Regions from separate parts of the Sphingomonas sp. PEI4 genome, predicted to be linked through region 2. Evidence: riboswitches for the same ligand, from Rfam matches in the RefSeq annotation. Region 2 holds a riboswitch; the other holds the start of a gene.
What was found. A riboswitch is a leader RNA that binds a small molecule or an ion and turns the genes downstream of it on or off. The one in region 2 is predicted to bind thiamine pyrophosphate.
Positions count from the first base shown of each region.

Region 1: another riboswitch for thiamine pyrophosphate. It lies ahead of AC1MLZ_RS16325 (TonB-dependent receptor); the one in region 2 lies ahead of thiC (phosphomethylpyrimidine synthase ThiC).

Region 1 is NZ_CM155258.1:3,518,714-3,526,219, reverse strand. It holds gene rsgA (ribosome small subunit-dependent GTPase A) at 1-305, opposite strand, end outside; gene pnuC (nicotinamide riboside transporter PnuC) at 411-959, opposite strand; gene AC1MLZ_RS16330 (phosphotransferase enzyme family protein) at 956-2,101, opposite strand; gene AC1MLZ_RS16325 (TonB-dependent receptor) at 2,103-4,346, opposite strand; TPP riboswitch at 4,466-4,575, opposite strand; gene AC1MLZ_RS16320 (glycoside hydrolase family 130 protein) at 4,623-5,738, opposite strand; gene AC1MLZ_RS16315 (SDR family oxidoreductase) at 5,859-6,617, opposite strand; gene AC1MLZ_RS16310 (alpha/beta fold hydrolase) at 6,677-7,506, opposite strand, start outside.
Region 2 is NZ_CM155258.1:2,679,169-2,686,674, reverse strand. It holds gene AC1MLZ_RS12480 (sterol desaturase family protein) at 1-407, shown strand, start outside; gene AC1MLZ_RS12475 (DUF2141 domain-containing protein) at 373-762, shown strand; gene AC1MLZ_RS12470 (MipA/OmpV family protein) at 833-1,696, shown strand; gene AC1MLZ_RS12465 (ferritin-like domain-containing protein) at 1,898-2,905, shown strand; gene AC1MLZ_RS12460 (ferritin-like domain-containing protein) at 2,952-3,983, shown strand; gene AC1MLZ_RS12455 (outer membrane protein) at 4,062-4,931, shown strand; TPP riboswitch at 5,365-5,475, shown strand; gene thiC (phosphomethylpyrimidine synthase ThiC) at 5,515-7,434, shown strand; gene AC1MLZ_RS12445 (GIY-YIG nuclease family protein) at 7,437-7,506, shown strand, end outside.

The DNA of each region.
Region 1 (7,506 bases), 840 kb from region 2:
TTGCGTGGATCGGCCGGCGATCGCCGCTTGAACAGGTTCATCCGGTGCAGCACGCGAACCGGCTCCAGCGTCGCGTTGTCGATCAGCAGCCAGTCGCCGACGGTCGGATGATCGTCCGACGGCAAGGCACCGGGGATATACGGCGAGACGAAACGCTGGCCGCCATCGCCTGCGACCGCGATCTGGCCGCGGTGGACGGACATCACGCGGACCGGATGGCAGTGCGCCGCTTCGTCGTTCGAAAGCTGCACGCTGAAATGGTCGTTCCAGCCAAGATCCAGCACGGTCTCGGTCGGCGGTGTCATAAGGGCGTCATCGGGCTGCGGCATCGGATATCATGGCGGCTCGGCTGCCATCATCCGCGCCGATAGGCAAGCGACGAGGTCGACGCCCCCTCGGCAACACCGTCGCTACGCCGCCCGCCAACGCCGATACCCCATGACCGCAAGCGCGATCATCACCGCGTAGAGGCCCGCCGTCGGCATGAGCCCCTTGACGACGAACATCCCGACATAGAGCACGTCGACCACAATCCAGAGCAACCAACTCGCGGCGTGGCGCCGCGCTGTCCAATATTGCGCGACCAGGCTGAAACTGCTCAGCCCGGCATCCATCCAGGGCAGTGCGGCATTGGTGTAGCGACTCATGGACCAACCGATCGCGAGCGCGCCGACTGCGCCAGCCGCCAGTCCAGCCCAAGCCTGCGCGGGATGCAGCGGCCTTACGACGATCTCGCCGGTATCGGCCTTGCCGCGCGCCCACGCGATCCAGCCATAGACGATCGCGATCCCGAACAGCGCCTGCAGGACCATGTCCGCATACAGGCGAACGTCGAGGAAGAGCTTGAAGTACAGGGCGCAGGCGACGAAATTGACCGGCCAGCACAGCATGCGTCGCGTCGCGGTCAGCCAGATGCCCGCGAAGCTGACGACGACGGCGGTGATTTCGAACCACGTCATCGGACCAGGTTCCCGCCATCGATGCGCTGGAGGAAGTCCTGCCCGGCTGCGGACAGGAACCAGTCGGCATGACCGATCAGATAGTCGTCCCACGCCAGCATCGCGGAGTTCGAGTCGCCGACGATGCCGGCAAAGTAATCGATTTCCGACAGCGCGAACTCGATATGGACCAGCGGCAGCAGGCGGACGATCGTCGCGATGTCCGCGCGACTCAGCGGCAGGATCGTCGCATAGCCCGACAGGAGCGCGATCGCGGCCTCCGGGTCCGCAATCGCCGCGTCGTCCCCCTGCCCCAGCTTCAACCACTGTACCGCGGTCCGCTCGATCGCGGTGGCGATATCATGGACGGCGCAGGTGCGATCGGCGAGACCGAAGTCGAACACGGTTCGCACGCTGCCGTCGGCTGCCCAGAGCAGGTTGGACGGATGCCAGTCGTTGTGAGTCCATAGCGGCACTTGCGCGGCCAGCAGCACGGAAAGCCCGCCACCCAACGCTCCGAACAGTCTCGCAACGTCACGCCGCCACGACCGAGCTGCGAGGGCCGCGGCCAGTGTGGGACGGGCGGCGACATAGGCTTCGGCCGCCGCGATCGGATCGGTTGCGGGCAGGATCGTGAAACTCGCCACGAGCGGCTGCGGTCGACGCGCCGGAGCCGCAAAATCGCGTGCGGCACGGTGCAGCGTCGCGAGGGCGACACCCGCGGCATGCGCGTGGGCGTGCGTGAAGAACGGCGTCCACGACAGGCTGTCGCGGTACAGGTCCGCGCCGGGCGCCTCGCGAAAGAGTTCGTACGACCATTCGCCGCTCGCAACTGCACTCCCGCCGTCTGCGGTCGCCATCACTTCGGCGACGGAAACGCCGGTACCGGCAAGATGCGCGATGAATGCATGCTCCTCGGCCAGCCCTTCGATCGAGCGGACGCGAGCGTGATGACGTTTCAGCAAGAACACGCCTTGGGTCGCGTGAACCAGCGTCGCCGCGGAGAACGGTCGCGGGGAATGCCAGTGCAGCCCGGTCATCCGCCCCGCCGCGGGAAAGCGAGCGAGCACCGCCTCGGCTTCGTCCGCGGTTATCGCAGGCCAGGTCGGCGCCTCCATCGCGGTGCCCATGCCGTGAACCAGATGCATCGGCTGCGTCGCCATCTCAGAACGCCCGTGAGATCGTCGCCATGACCGCAGCACCGCTCCCGATGTAATAGGCGGGCGGCGACCCGGCGATGACCGTGCCGCCACGGCCGATCGTGTCCCGCGCATTGGTGCTGACCGACTGCACGCCGGCAAGGACGTGCGGATCGGTGACGTTGATCGCATTGACGCGCAGGTCGGTGCGCTTGCCGTCGAGCCAGTCGGCCAGGTGCATGCCGACCGACAGGTCGAGCGTCGCATAGCCCTTGATGCGTTCGTCGTTCATGAAGCTCGCATATTGCCGGCCGATATATTTCGACGCGACGCTGCCAAAGAAGCGGCCATCGTCATAGATCCCGCCGGCGCCGAACTGGACGGTCGGGCTGGACACCGCGTGCTTGCCTTTGGTCGGCAGGAAGTCCGCGCCGACCGGCAGATCGTCGTCGATCCGCGCGCGCAGATATTCGCCCGAAAGATACAGGCTGACCCCGGCGACCGGACGGTAGTCGATCTCCGCATCGACGCCGTACGAGGTTTGACCACCAGCGTTGAGCGTCGCGTTGACCTGTGCGCCGCCCTGGTCGAGCACGGTGGCGAGTTGGCGGTTGCGGAACTTGTAGTGGAAGCCGGTCACCGAGGCGGAGAACTGCTCGCCGATGAAGCGATAGCCGATCTCCTGCGAGACCGAATATTCGTTCTTGAGCGCGTTCGTCCCCTGCACGACCACCTCGCCACCGTAATAGCTGTTGTAGAGCGTGAACTCGTTGGGCGTGCGGAAGTTGGTGGTGATGTTGGCGAACAGCTGCTGGCGATCGTCGAGCCGGTAGTGGATCGCGGCCCGCGGCAGGGCAGCGAAGCTGTCGTTGCGAACCTTGTCCTGCGGGCCGGGCAAATAATTGCGGCCGTTGCGCAGGACGTTCACGCCCTTGAACCCGGCATCGATCGTCAGCCGCGGCGTGAGCGCGATGCTGTCGGCGAGAAAGAAACCCTTCGTGACCGTCACGGTGCGCTGGTTCTCATAGGCGAGCAGGCGGCCGTCAGCGGTGCGGATCGCCTTGGCGCGGTAGCCCCAACGGTCGGTCGGCTGCCCGTTTTCGTCGACCGAGGTGTACGACTGCGTGACGCGATCAGTGCCGTAATCGAACCAGAGCCCGGCGGTGAGCGTGTGTGCGCCGGTCTTGAAGGTGAGCTTGCTGACGTTGCCGGTCCGCATCTGGTCGCCGGTATAATTGCCAAGCACGGTCGCCACGCCGTCGACCGCACCGGGCAGCTCGATCGGCGCTGCCAGTTCTTCGGTGCCAAGGAAGTTTCCTTCGGTGGTCAGCTGCGTCCCGTAAGGCGAGTTGCCGTAGCCGAACTGGAGATAGGTGGTGGTGTCGAGCGCAAGCCGATCGGTCAGCGCCAGATGCACCGGCGCGGAGGCGTAGAGGTTGCGGAACGGCGCGCGGTACAGGCGCCAATAGTTGGTGTTCCCTGCCGTGTAGCGCTTGTCGTAGTTGAACCCGCGACCCTGCGCGTTCCACTCGGCGAGCGTCGGGCTCGGATAGCTCGACGAGTTCGCATCATTGTACGACAGCGCGAGGCTGGCGCGGTTGCCGGCGCCCCATTCGCCCAGGATCTTGGCGTCGATATGTTGGCGCGTGTCGTAGCCGGCACCCCGCCAATTGTCGGCGCGGGTGTTTGAATAGGACAGGAATGCCTTCAGCCCGGTATTGCCGATCGTCCCGCTATCGACGCGGAAGAAGCCGCGCCGCGCCGCATAGCTGCCGAGCGACAGGTCGACGAGCGCACCGGGACGCGCCTTCGGATCGTCGAGCGACAGCGACAACAGCCCGCCTGCACCGCCGAGCGTGGGTGAATCGATATCGACCGACCCTTGGGCGAGCGAGATACGCTTTAAATTCTCCGGGTCGGCGAACTGCGACGGGTAGGCGTAATAATAGCCGATGTCGTTCTGCGGTGCGCCTTCCATCAGCACGCCGATCTCGTCCTGGCCGAGACCGCGCAGCGTCAGGCTCGAACTCGTCGACAGGCCGTACGGATCGCTCGACGCGACGTTCGCGCCGGGCAGCAGCGTGACGAGCTGGAACGCGTTCAGCGTCGGCGCCTGCTTGACGATGAAGTCGGCGGAAATCGCACTCTGCGCGCGCGGCACCTTCTGGTCCGGGAGCAAACCGGCCGGGTCCTGCTTACCGACCACGCGGATTTCGGCGGGTTCGACCGGCTCGGACGCGACCTGCGCCCCTGCCGCACTGGCGGCCAGGGTTGCCGTCAGGGCCAACGCGACCCGGAGGGCAGGACGGCCCCGCGCTACCAATGCGCGCGTCACAACGAAAAACCAGCACTGAAAACCGTCACGTCCACTCCAATCGGAGGGACGACGGGCCAGCCGCAGACCCTCCCTACGCCGGTATAAGCCGGATCAGGTTCAGCGGGTCATGGGCTGCTGCCCACCTCTCAGCCGCACATCAGCGGCCCCCCGGGGATAGCGCCGCTTAGGCGGTCCGGGGTTACGTGGAAAGCGCTATCGCGCATCGGTTTACGGGGCGGCGGCGAACACGTCCTTGCGGATATGCGTGATCCGGCACGCCAGATCGGCCTCGCCGCTCGCGACGACGTAAAAGTCGCCCGCATCGGCGATGCCCGTCGTGAAGACGACGTTATCGACATACATGCTGTCCTTCAGCGGCTCGGTCAGCGCCGGGTTCGGTTCCAGCAAAGCGGTGTGATCGGTCGCGACGGTGGTCGAGGGGTCGTCCTTGTCGAGGATCGACCAATAGGTCCGGTAGATGCCGACCACGCCCGACGGCTCGACACCGTGCCACAAGGTCAGCCAACCGCGATCCGTAAGAATCGGCGGCGAACCACCGCCCATCCGCGCGGTCGACACGGTCGCCGCATGCGGCCGGATGCCGGGCTTGTCGTGCGGCTTCCAGTGCAGCGCATCGGGCGAGCGCGACAGGTTGATCGAAGGCCCCGCGCGCCACTCGCTATTTGGCGGATACGCGAAATACAGATCGCCGAGCGGCCGCGTCTGCGCCCAGTATTGCCCCTCGATCAGCCCTTCGAAGATCAGCATGTCCTTGTTCTGATGATCGAGGACAATGCCCTCGAGCTGCCAGTCGAGCGCATCGGCGGACGAATACAGCGTCGTCGAATGTCGCTCCGGGCTGACCGAACAGGTTGTCATCAGATACCGATCCCCAACTTTCGAGATCCGCGCATCCTCGACGCCGTAGCACTGGTACGACGTCCGCGGCGCGATCGCCTTGTCGTAATGCACCGCGACGACCGATCGTCCCTCAGGGTCCAGCTCGACCGGCAGCAACCAGGACAACGACGTCAACGCCATCACCTTCCACCCGCCCCCAGGGATCAGGAACTTGCGAGGATCCTTCGTATCAACCATCTGCAACGGCCACGCATCAAGCAGGTACGCGCCATCCTGCCAGCGGATCGCGTGGACGTTGCCGCCCTTGACCGGCTGCTTCAGGGCTTCGGCGACGCGCACCATCAGCAGCAGATTGCCGTTCGCCAGCCGCGTCATCCCCGGATTGAATGCACCCAGCACATAGGTCTCGGCGCCGACCTTCCCCGCCAGCGGCGAGCGCGACAGGTCGATATCGGCGGGGGTGAAGACGAGCTGGTCGAACATGCTATTCTCCTTGATACGTATTCCATCTGTGTTCCCCCGCGAAGGCGGGGGCCCAGGGCCACGAACGCTGCCCTATCGTACCCTGGGCTCCCGCTTTCGCGGGAGAACTAGAAGGAGAGGTTATTCCCCCTCAAGCGCCCGCGGTACGATCACGATCTGCTGGATCACCGAGCGCGTTGGCTGGGTGAGCACAAACTCAACCCCCGCCGCGATGTCCTCCGCGCGCAGCATCTGCTCCGCCTCGATCATCTGGCGCTGCTTGTCGTCGGGCACGTCGGGATACTGCATGTTCGAGCCGACCTTGCCGGGCTCGACGAGCGAAACCTTGACGCCCTTCGGCCCCAGCTCACGCCGCAGCGCCTCCGAGAAACCGGCGATGCCCGACTTGATCCCGGCATACACCGTGGAGCTGGGCCCGAGGACGTGGGCGCTCATCGAGCCGATGATGACGAGGTCGCTGATCGGCGTCATCCGGTGCGCCGCATGGTGTGCGCTGAGCAGATACGCGGTGAAGTCGACCGCGATCGCATAGCGCAGTTCGTCCTCGCTCATCTGCATCAGCCCACCAGCCGCGACCGCTGCGTTGACGACGGTGATGTCGAACCCGCCGAGATACGCTTCGCCCGCATCGAAGAACGCGCGGACCTTGTCGGGATCGGCCAGCTCGGTGACCATCCCGTCGCCCTCGCCGACCTGCCGAATGTGCGTCAGCGCGTCCTGCAGATACCGCTCCTCGCGTCCGCAGATGAAGACCTTCGCGCCGTTCGCTGCAAGCGATACCGCGATCGCCCGGCCAATCCCGGTCGTCCCCCCGGTAATGATCGCGCGGCGGCCCTTCAGCGGGCGGACGGTCGTGTGGAGGTCGGCGCGTTCGGTCATCGAGGTTCCCGGCTTGTCAGTAACGTCCACGCTCAACGCGCAGCCCTAGCGGGGGGTCCCTAAGCGCGGATTGCGGCCCCCTCAAGCGCGCGCGCCAGCAACCGGTCGATCGGATCGTGCAGCATCGGTTCGCTCAACGTCGGCGCATGGCCCACGCCGGGCACCGTCACCAGTTCGGCATGGTCGAGCGATGCCGCCATCCGCTCCGCCGTCGGCGCCGAGAGCAGATCGGAGCGCCCACCGCGCACGATAAGCGTCGGCACGTCGCGGAGCGAGGCCAGCGCCTGCCACATGTCCGGCCCCGCCTCGCTCCCCGGCACGCGGAACGGCTCGGCGATCTTCAAATCATAGTCGAGCACGATCCGACCCGAACTGTTCAGCCGATACAGCCGCTTGGCCATCGCCAGCCAATCCTCGATCTGCCAGTCGGGATACACGTCGCCGTTATTCTCCGCGACGCAGCGCGCGGCGTGCATCCAGGTCGGGAAGACGCTCGCCTTGCCGACATAGCCGCGGATTCGTGACAGCCCTTGCGCATCGATCTCCGGACCGACGTCGTTGAGCAGCGCCGCCATCATCCGGCCCCGCGACGGCCCGGCCATCAGCATCGTCACGATCCCGCCGAGCGACGTGCCGAACGCGATGTACCTGTCGATCCCCTGTTCGGTCAGCAGCGCCTCGACGTCCTGCACGTACGTCAGCGGCACGTACGACATCGGATCCTTCGCATACGCACTCTCGCCGCGCCCGCGCAAATCCAGCGCGATCAGCCGCCAGCGCCCCGCAAGCCGCGCCGCCAGCGCATCGAAATCGCGCGCGTTCCGCGTCAGGCCGGGCATGCAGATGATCGGCGGCTTGCCCTCGGACCCGCCCGGATAGTCCCGCGCGT
Region 2 (7,506 bases):
CGACCGCATGGGCGGCGATGGCCTTCCATCCGATCGAGGCGATCACCGGGGCTGTGATAATTCCGCTACTGGTCCTCCTGATTCCGATCAATGTCGCCGCCCTTGGTTTGGTCCTGACCGTCATGACGGTTATGGGGGTGACCAATCACATGGGGTGGGAGATATTCCCGCGGTTCATGTGGCGGGGAGCATTGGGGGGATGGCTGATAACGGCCAGCCACCATCAGCGTCATCATGAACAATACGGATGCAATTATGGGCTATATTTCCGAATCTGGGATCGGCTCTGCGGCACCGACCGGGGCCTTGGCGACTTCACGAAATCGCATGCCAAAGCCGCGGCTCGTGGCGGCATGCGCGATCGCGTGGGCGATGCTGGCAGCGGCGGCGCCGGTCACGCGGCTTGACGTAGAGGTCGACAATCTCCGCTCGGCAAAGGGCCTGATCCGGATCTGCCTCACCGCGGATCCGGATAATTTCCCGGGTTGCATCGACGATGCCAACGCGCTGACGCGTTCGATCCCGGCCAGCGTCCACACCATCAGTTTCCCCGGCCTGCCGCAGCGCGGTTATGCGCTCGCGGTGATCCACGACGAAAACAGCAATTCCAAGCTCGATACCTTCGCCGGCATCCCGCGCGAGGGCTATGGCTTCTCGCGCAATGCCGCCGTCCGCTTCGGTCCGCCGCACTTTTCCGCCGCCCAGTTCATGCTCGCGGGTGATGCCGAATTACAACAGGTGAAAATGCGTTACATCTTCTGACCGATCGTGACGGACCGAAAACGGTTTCACCGCGTTTCGCCGTGGAACCTTTTCTGTCCGGAGCATTTCCTTGCGCGCATTCACTCTCTTCACGTCTGCCGCAACCGCGGCGCTCACGATCGCCACGCCGGCCTTCGCCCAGACCGATCCCAACCCGTCGCCCCCGATCACCAACCCTGCGGACAACAACCGCATCACGGTCGGCATCGGCGCGGCATCGCTGCCCGACTATGAGGGCGCGGACAGCAATTCCTTCACTCCCGGCGCGGTTGCGATCGGCACGGTCCGCGGACACGACTTCTTCACGCGCGGCACGCAACTCTACGTCAACCTGATCCCGAACACGGGCGAGGCCGGCATCAACTACGAGCTGGGCGTCATTGGCGCGATCCGCACCGATCGCACCGGTAAGGTCGACAATCGCCAGGTCCGTGCACTCGGCAAGATCGACACGGCGTACGAGGTCGGCGGTTATGTCGGCATCGGCAAGACCGGCGTGATCACCAGCGATTACGACACGATCACGGCACGCGTCGCGTATGTCCACGACGTCTCGGGCACGCACGACAGCTATGTCATCACACCGCAGATCAACTACACCACGCCCCTGTCGGTCCGTACGCTCGTCGCGTTCGGCGTGTCGGCGGATTATGCGGGCAAGGGCTTTGGTCGCACCTATGCGGCGGTGACGCCGATCGGCACGCTTGCCAGCGGCCTGCGTACCTACGACGTCAACGACAGCGGTTTCCGTCGCGTCAACGCCTCGTTCTTCGTGTTGCAGAGCCTGTCGGGCGATCTGCGGCACGGCTTCGGTGTCGGTGCGGGCGTGCTCTACGGTCGCATGCTCGGCAAGTACAAGGACAGCCCGATCGTGGCCGATGTGGGCGACGCGGACCAGCTGTTGGGCGCGGTCGGACTCACCTACACGTTCTAATCGAATTATTTTTTGGCGGGTCTTGAAACCCGCATCCAAAAGCCGTCCGCAGTCGTTACTCGACGCGGACGGCTTTTTTTATGTCCGTAACAGAACAGGTTACGCGGGAACTTCGGTTAAACGAGGCCTGTCGGAACACGCTTGTTGCGCGATGGCCGGAAAGCAATCCGACGTCCGCAACAACAAGGGGAGGACCCTGATATGACCGAGCCTAACGTGACCGAGAGCGCGCACCTGATCGAAGCCCTCGATGCCCGCGTAGCGCGACGCAACGACCGGCGTGACTTCTTCAAGAACGCGCTCGGCGCGGCTGCGATCACCGCCGCCGGCGCCACCGCGCTGTCCTTCTCCTCCTCGGCGGCGGCGCAGGCCATCACCGACGCGGACGTCCTGAACTTCGCCCTCAACCTCGAATATCTCGAGGCGCAATTCTATTCCTACGCCGCAACCGGTGCAGGTCTCCCCAACACCCTGCTCACCGGCACCGGTCAGCAGGGCGCCGTCCTCGGCGGCCGCCAGGTCGCGTTCACCGACCCGATCGTCGCGCAATACGCCAGGGAGATCGCCGCCGACGAGATCGCGCACGTCAACTTCCTGCGCACGGCCCTTGGCACCGCCGCCGTGTCGCAGCCGGCGATCGACGTCAGCGTGACCGCCACCAGCGCCTTCTCGAACGCCGCACGCGCCGCGGGCCTGATCGGCGCGGGCGCGTCGTTCGACGTCTATGCGAACGACGAGAACTTCCTGCTCGGCGCGTTCATCTTCGAAGACGTCGGCGTCACCGCCTACAAGGGTGCTGCCCCGCTGCTGACCAGCAAGGCGTATCTGGAGGCCGCCGCCGGCCTGCTCGCGGTCGAGGCCTATCATGCCGCGATCGTCCGCACGACGCTGTACGGCAAGGGCATCGAGACGCCGTCGCTGCGTACTGCCACCGAAGCGATCTCGAACGCGCGCGACAGCCTCGACGGCACGAGCGACATCGATCAGGGCGTCGCGCCGATGACGATGACGCCGACCAACCTTGCCACGACGCAGGCCGCCGTGACGATCGCGAACGTCGCCCCGCTGGATTCCAACGCTCTCGCGTTCAGCCGGTCGACCAGCCAGGTGCTGAACATCGTCTACCTCACCAGGGGCGCGGCATCGGCGGGCGGGTTCTTCCCCGCAGGCATGAACGGCAACATCAAGACGAGCGTAGCTGCAGCCTGATCGGCTCCGACCCAACGCTATTCTTCGACACAGGGGAGAGACCCAAGTGACCGATATCAATACCCAGGACATCTTCGACGCGATCGCCAGCCGTCGTAACGAACGCCGCAACTTCCTTCGTTTTGCGGGTGGATCCGCGCTTGCCGTCGGCGGTGCATCGTTGCTTGCCGCGTGCGGTAGCGACGATGACGATCTCGCGCCGGCCCCGACGCCTACGCCGACGCCGCCACCCGCTGCGGCGCTGAACGACGCCGACGTGCTGAACTTTGCGCTCAACCTCGAATATCTGGAATCGCAATTCTACGCGATTTCGACGTTTGGCGTCGGCCTCAACGCCAGCATGCTCACCGGAACGGGCCAGCAGGGAGCCGTGACCGGCGGCGCGCAGGTGCCGTTCCAGGATCCGGTCCTGCGCGAATATGCGCGGGAGATCGCGATCGACGAAGTCGCGCACGTTGCGTTCCTGCGCACCGCGCTCGGCACCGCCGCGATCGCTCAGCCTGCGATCGACATCTCGCCCGGCACTGCTGCAGCGCCGGGTGCCTTCACGCTCGCCGCTCGCTCGGCCGGCGTTGTCGGCCCGACAGGCATCTTCAACCCGTATGCCGACGAGAACAGCTTCTTCCTCGGCGCGTTCATCTTCGAGGATGTCGGCGTCTCGGCTTACAAGGGCGCGGCACCGCTGCTGCAGAACAAGACGTTCCTGGAGGCCTCCGCCGGCATCCTCGCGACGGAAGGGTATCACGCGGGTCTCATCCGCACGGTGCTGTATCGCCGCGGCCTGACGATCCCGTCGCTGCGCACCGCTGCCAACCAGATCAGCGACGCGCGCGACAGCCTCGACGGCACCGTCACGAACGCCGCGACCGGCGTCATCGCTGACGACGATCAGGGCATCACCAGCAGCGATCCGACGATGTCCAACATCGTGCCGACGGACGCCAACGGTTTGGCCTTCAGCCGCTCGACCGGGCAGGTGCTCAACATCGTCTACCTGAACAAGGCCGCCGTCTCGATGGGCGGGTTCTTCCCGGCCGGCGTCAACGGCGTGATCAAGACCAGCGCTGCCAATCCGTGATCGCGACCACCGATTGAACATAGACCTCGGGTCGCGGCGAGCATTGGGAGCGCCGCGACCCTCGTTTGGGGAATGACCATGAAGCACTTTACGAAGCTTACCGCGCTATCCGGCCTCGCCGTCGCGAGCTTTTCCGCCGTTCCGGCCCACGCACAGGAAATCACCGAAGACCGTCCGTTCTCCGGCGTCTATGTCGGTGCAGCCGGCGGGTACGACATCCAGGGCAACGATACCGGCTCGTCGATCCTGTTCGACCGCAACGGCGACGGCAATTTCAGCGACAGCGTCAACACGATCACCGGCGCCAACGCCTTCTCGCCCGGGTTCTGCAACGGCTCCGCGCGCACCGGCGCCGCTGCCTATGGCTGTCGCAACGACGATGACGGCTGGGCCTATTACGGCCGCGTCGGCATGGATGCACAGCGCGGCAACATCGTCGTCGGCGTCGTCGGCGAATTCGGCAAGTCCGAGATCACCGACAGCACCTCCGGCTTCTCGACCACGCCCGCCAGCTACACCATGGCGCGCAAGCTGAAATGGGAAGGCTCGATCCGCGGTCGCGCGGGTTATGCGGTGAACACCACGCTGTTCTACGGCACGTTCGGTGCGGGCTATGCCAAGATCAACAATCTGTTCTTCAGCACCAACACCGCCAACGCGTTTTCGGCCAGCGGCTCGAAGAACCAGTGGGGTATCCTCGGCGGCGGCGGCATCGAGCAGAAGCTGACCAAGAACATCTCGATCGGCATGGAATACATGTTCCACCAGTATAATGACGACGACGCCCGCGTCCGCGTGACCGCTGGCACCGCACTTGCCGGCAGCCCGGTATTGCTCGCCAACAACCCCTTCCTAATCGCGCCCAACACCAGCGGCACCGACTTCCGCCGCAGCGACGACAAGTTCCGCTGGCACTCGCTGCGCGGCACAGTGAACTTCAGGTTTTAGGCGCCGGGCGGCTTGAGCCAACCTGGCGCAGGACTCGCCCAAGCCCGGCCAGCGCAGCAAAGCACGCCACAAGGCGTAGCTTTGCTACGACTGACGGCGCGCGGAGTAAGGGAAAGGCCGTTGCCCCACACCGCGGCAGCGGCCTTTCTCCTGTGCGCGTTACTTCAATCCTCCCCCGCCAGGGGGAGGTAGCGCCGTAGGCGACGGAGGGGGAGGACACGCAACAGAGGTTTCCCCTTACCTCCCCCTCCGACAGGCTAAGGCCTGCCACCTCCCCCTGGCGGGGGAGGATCGTTAGAAGCTGCCCATTCCCCCCTCTCCTCCGTTCGCCCTGAGCGAAGTCGAAGGGCAAGCCGCAAGCGCAAACGCCTCGCACCCGCTCACCACGAACGGCGAAGTTTCCCGTTGCACCCCACCCCAAGCCCCCTATGCTCGCCCCACCCCGGGGGAGCGCTTTATCCGCGCTTGAGAGGAAGGCAGGAGCCTTCGACCCGCTGAACCTGATCCGGTTGATACCGGCGGAGGGAGGGAGCGGTCGCCACAGAACCGCAGCCTTTGCTCCGAGACCTTTAGGAGCAAGCGCATGGCCGTCACGCAAAAGACCACCGACATCGGCGTAACCACCGGCCCGATCCGAGGCTCGCGCAAAATCCACGTCGCGGTCCCCTCCAGCCCAGACGTCCGCGTCGCCATGCGCGAGATCGTCCTCGACCCAAGCTGCTCCGAACCCCCCTTGCGCGTCTACGACACCAGCGGCCCCTACACAGACCCGCGCGCCACGATCGACATCAACGCCGGCTTGCCGCCAATCCGCCGCCAGTGGATCGAAGCCCGAGGCGACGTAGAATCCTACGAAGCCCGAGAACTCCGCCCCGAAGACAACGGCCAGCTCGGCCCAGACCGCTCCGGCGGCGTCCCCCAATTCCCCGGCACCATCAAGCGCCCCCTCCGCGCCAAGCCCGGCCACAACGTCAGCCAGATGCACTACGCCCGCCGCGGCATCATCACCCCCGAAATGGAATACGTCGCCACCCGAGAAAACCTCGGCCGCGCCATGCTCAAGGACTACAAACGAGACGGCGAAAGCTTCGGCGCACAGATCCCCGACTTCGTAACCCCCGAATTCGTCCGCGACGAGGTCGCCCGCGGCCGCGCAATCATCCCCAACAACATCAACCACCCCGAATCCGAACCGATGGCGATCGGCCGCAACTTCCTGGTCAAGATCAACGCCAACATCGGCAATTCCGCGGTCGCCAGCAACGTCGCCGCCGAAGTCGACAAGCTCGTCTGGTCGATCCGCTGGGGCGCAGACACGGTGATGGACCTCAGCACCGGCCGCAACATCCACGACACCCGCGAATGGATCCTCCGCAACTCGCCGGTCCCGATCGGCACCGTCCCCATCTACCAGGCGCTCGAAAAGGTCGGCGGCGTCGCCGAAGACCTCACCTGGGAGATCTTCCGCGACACGTTGATCGAGCAGGCCGAACAAGGCGTCGATTACTTCACGATCCACGCCGGCGTCCGCCTCGCCTACATCCCGATGACCGCGAAACGCGTCACCGGGATCGTCTCGCGCGGCGGCTCGATCATGGCGAAATGGTGCCTCAGCCACCACAAGGAGAGCTTCCTCTACGAGCGCTTCGACGAGATCACCGAGATCATGAAGGCCTACGACATCGCCTACAGCCTAGGCGACGGCCTGCGCCCCGGCAGCATCGCCGACGCCAACGACGAAGCGCAGTTCAGCGAACTCTACACGCTCGGCGAACTCACCCACCGTGCCTGGAAGAGCGACGTCCAGGTCATGATCGAAGGCCCCGGCCACGTCCCGATGCACAAGATCAAGGAGAACATGGACAAGCAACTCGAAGTCTGCGGCGAAGCGCCCTTCTACACGCTAGGGCCACTCACCACGGACATAGCCCCCGGCTACGACCACATAACGAGCGGCATCGGCGCCGCGATGATCGGCTGGTACGGCACCGCGATGCTCTGCTACGTCACGCCGAAGGAGCATCTAGGCCTCCCCGACCGCGACGACGTGAAAGTAGGCGTAGTAACCTACAAACTAGCCGCCCACGCCGCCGACCTCGCCAAAGGCCACCCCGCCGCCCAGATGCGCGACGACGCCCTCAGCCGCGCAAGGTTCGAATTCCGCTGGAGAGACCAGTTCAACCTATCCCTGGACCCCGACACCGCCGAACAATACCACGACCAGACGTTACCGGCAGAAGGCGCCAAGACCGCGCACTTCTGTAGCATGTGCGGCCCAAAATTCTGCTCGATGAAGATCACGCAAGAAGTGCGGGACTTCGCAGCGAAGCAGAATGCGCCTGCGGACACGTTTCTAGTGGCGGACACAGCCGCAACCACCGCCGACACCAACCGCGCGCTCTTCGCGAAGGGTGCGCATATGGACGCTGAGAAGGGGATGGCGGCGATGAGCGAGGTGTTTAGAGAGAGGGGCAGTGAAATTTATCTGCCGGCGAAAGAGTAAAGATGCCCGATGCTATTTTCGGACGCACGATCCAATTGTTTTTGGTCGACGGCACGCCCAACGGGCTAAGGA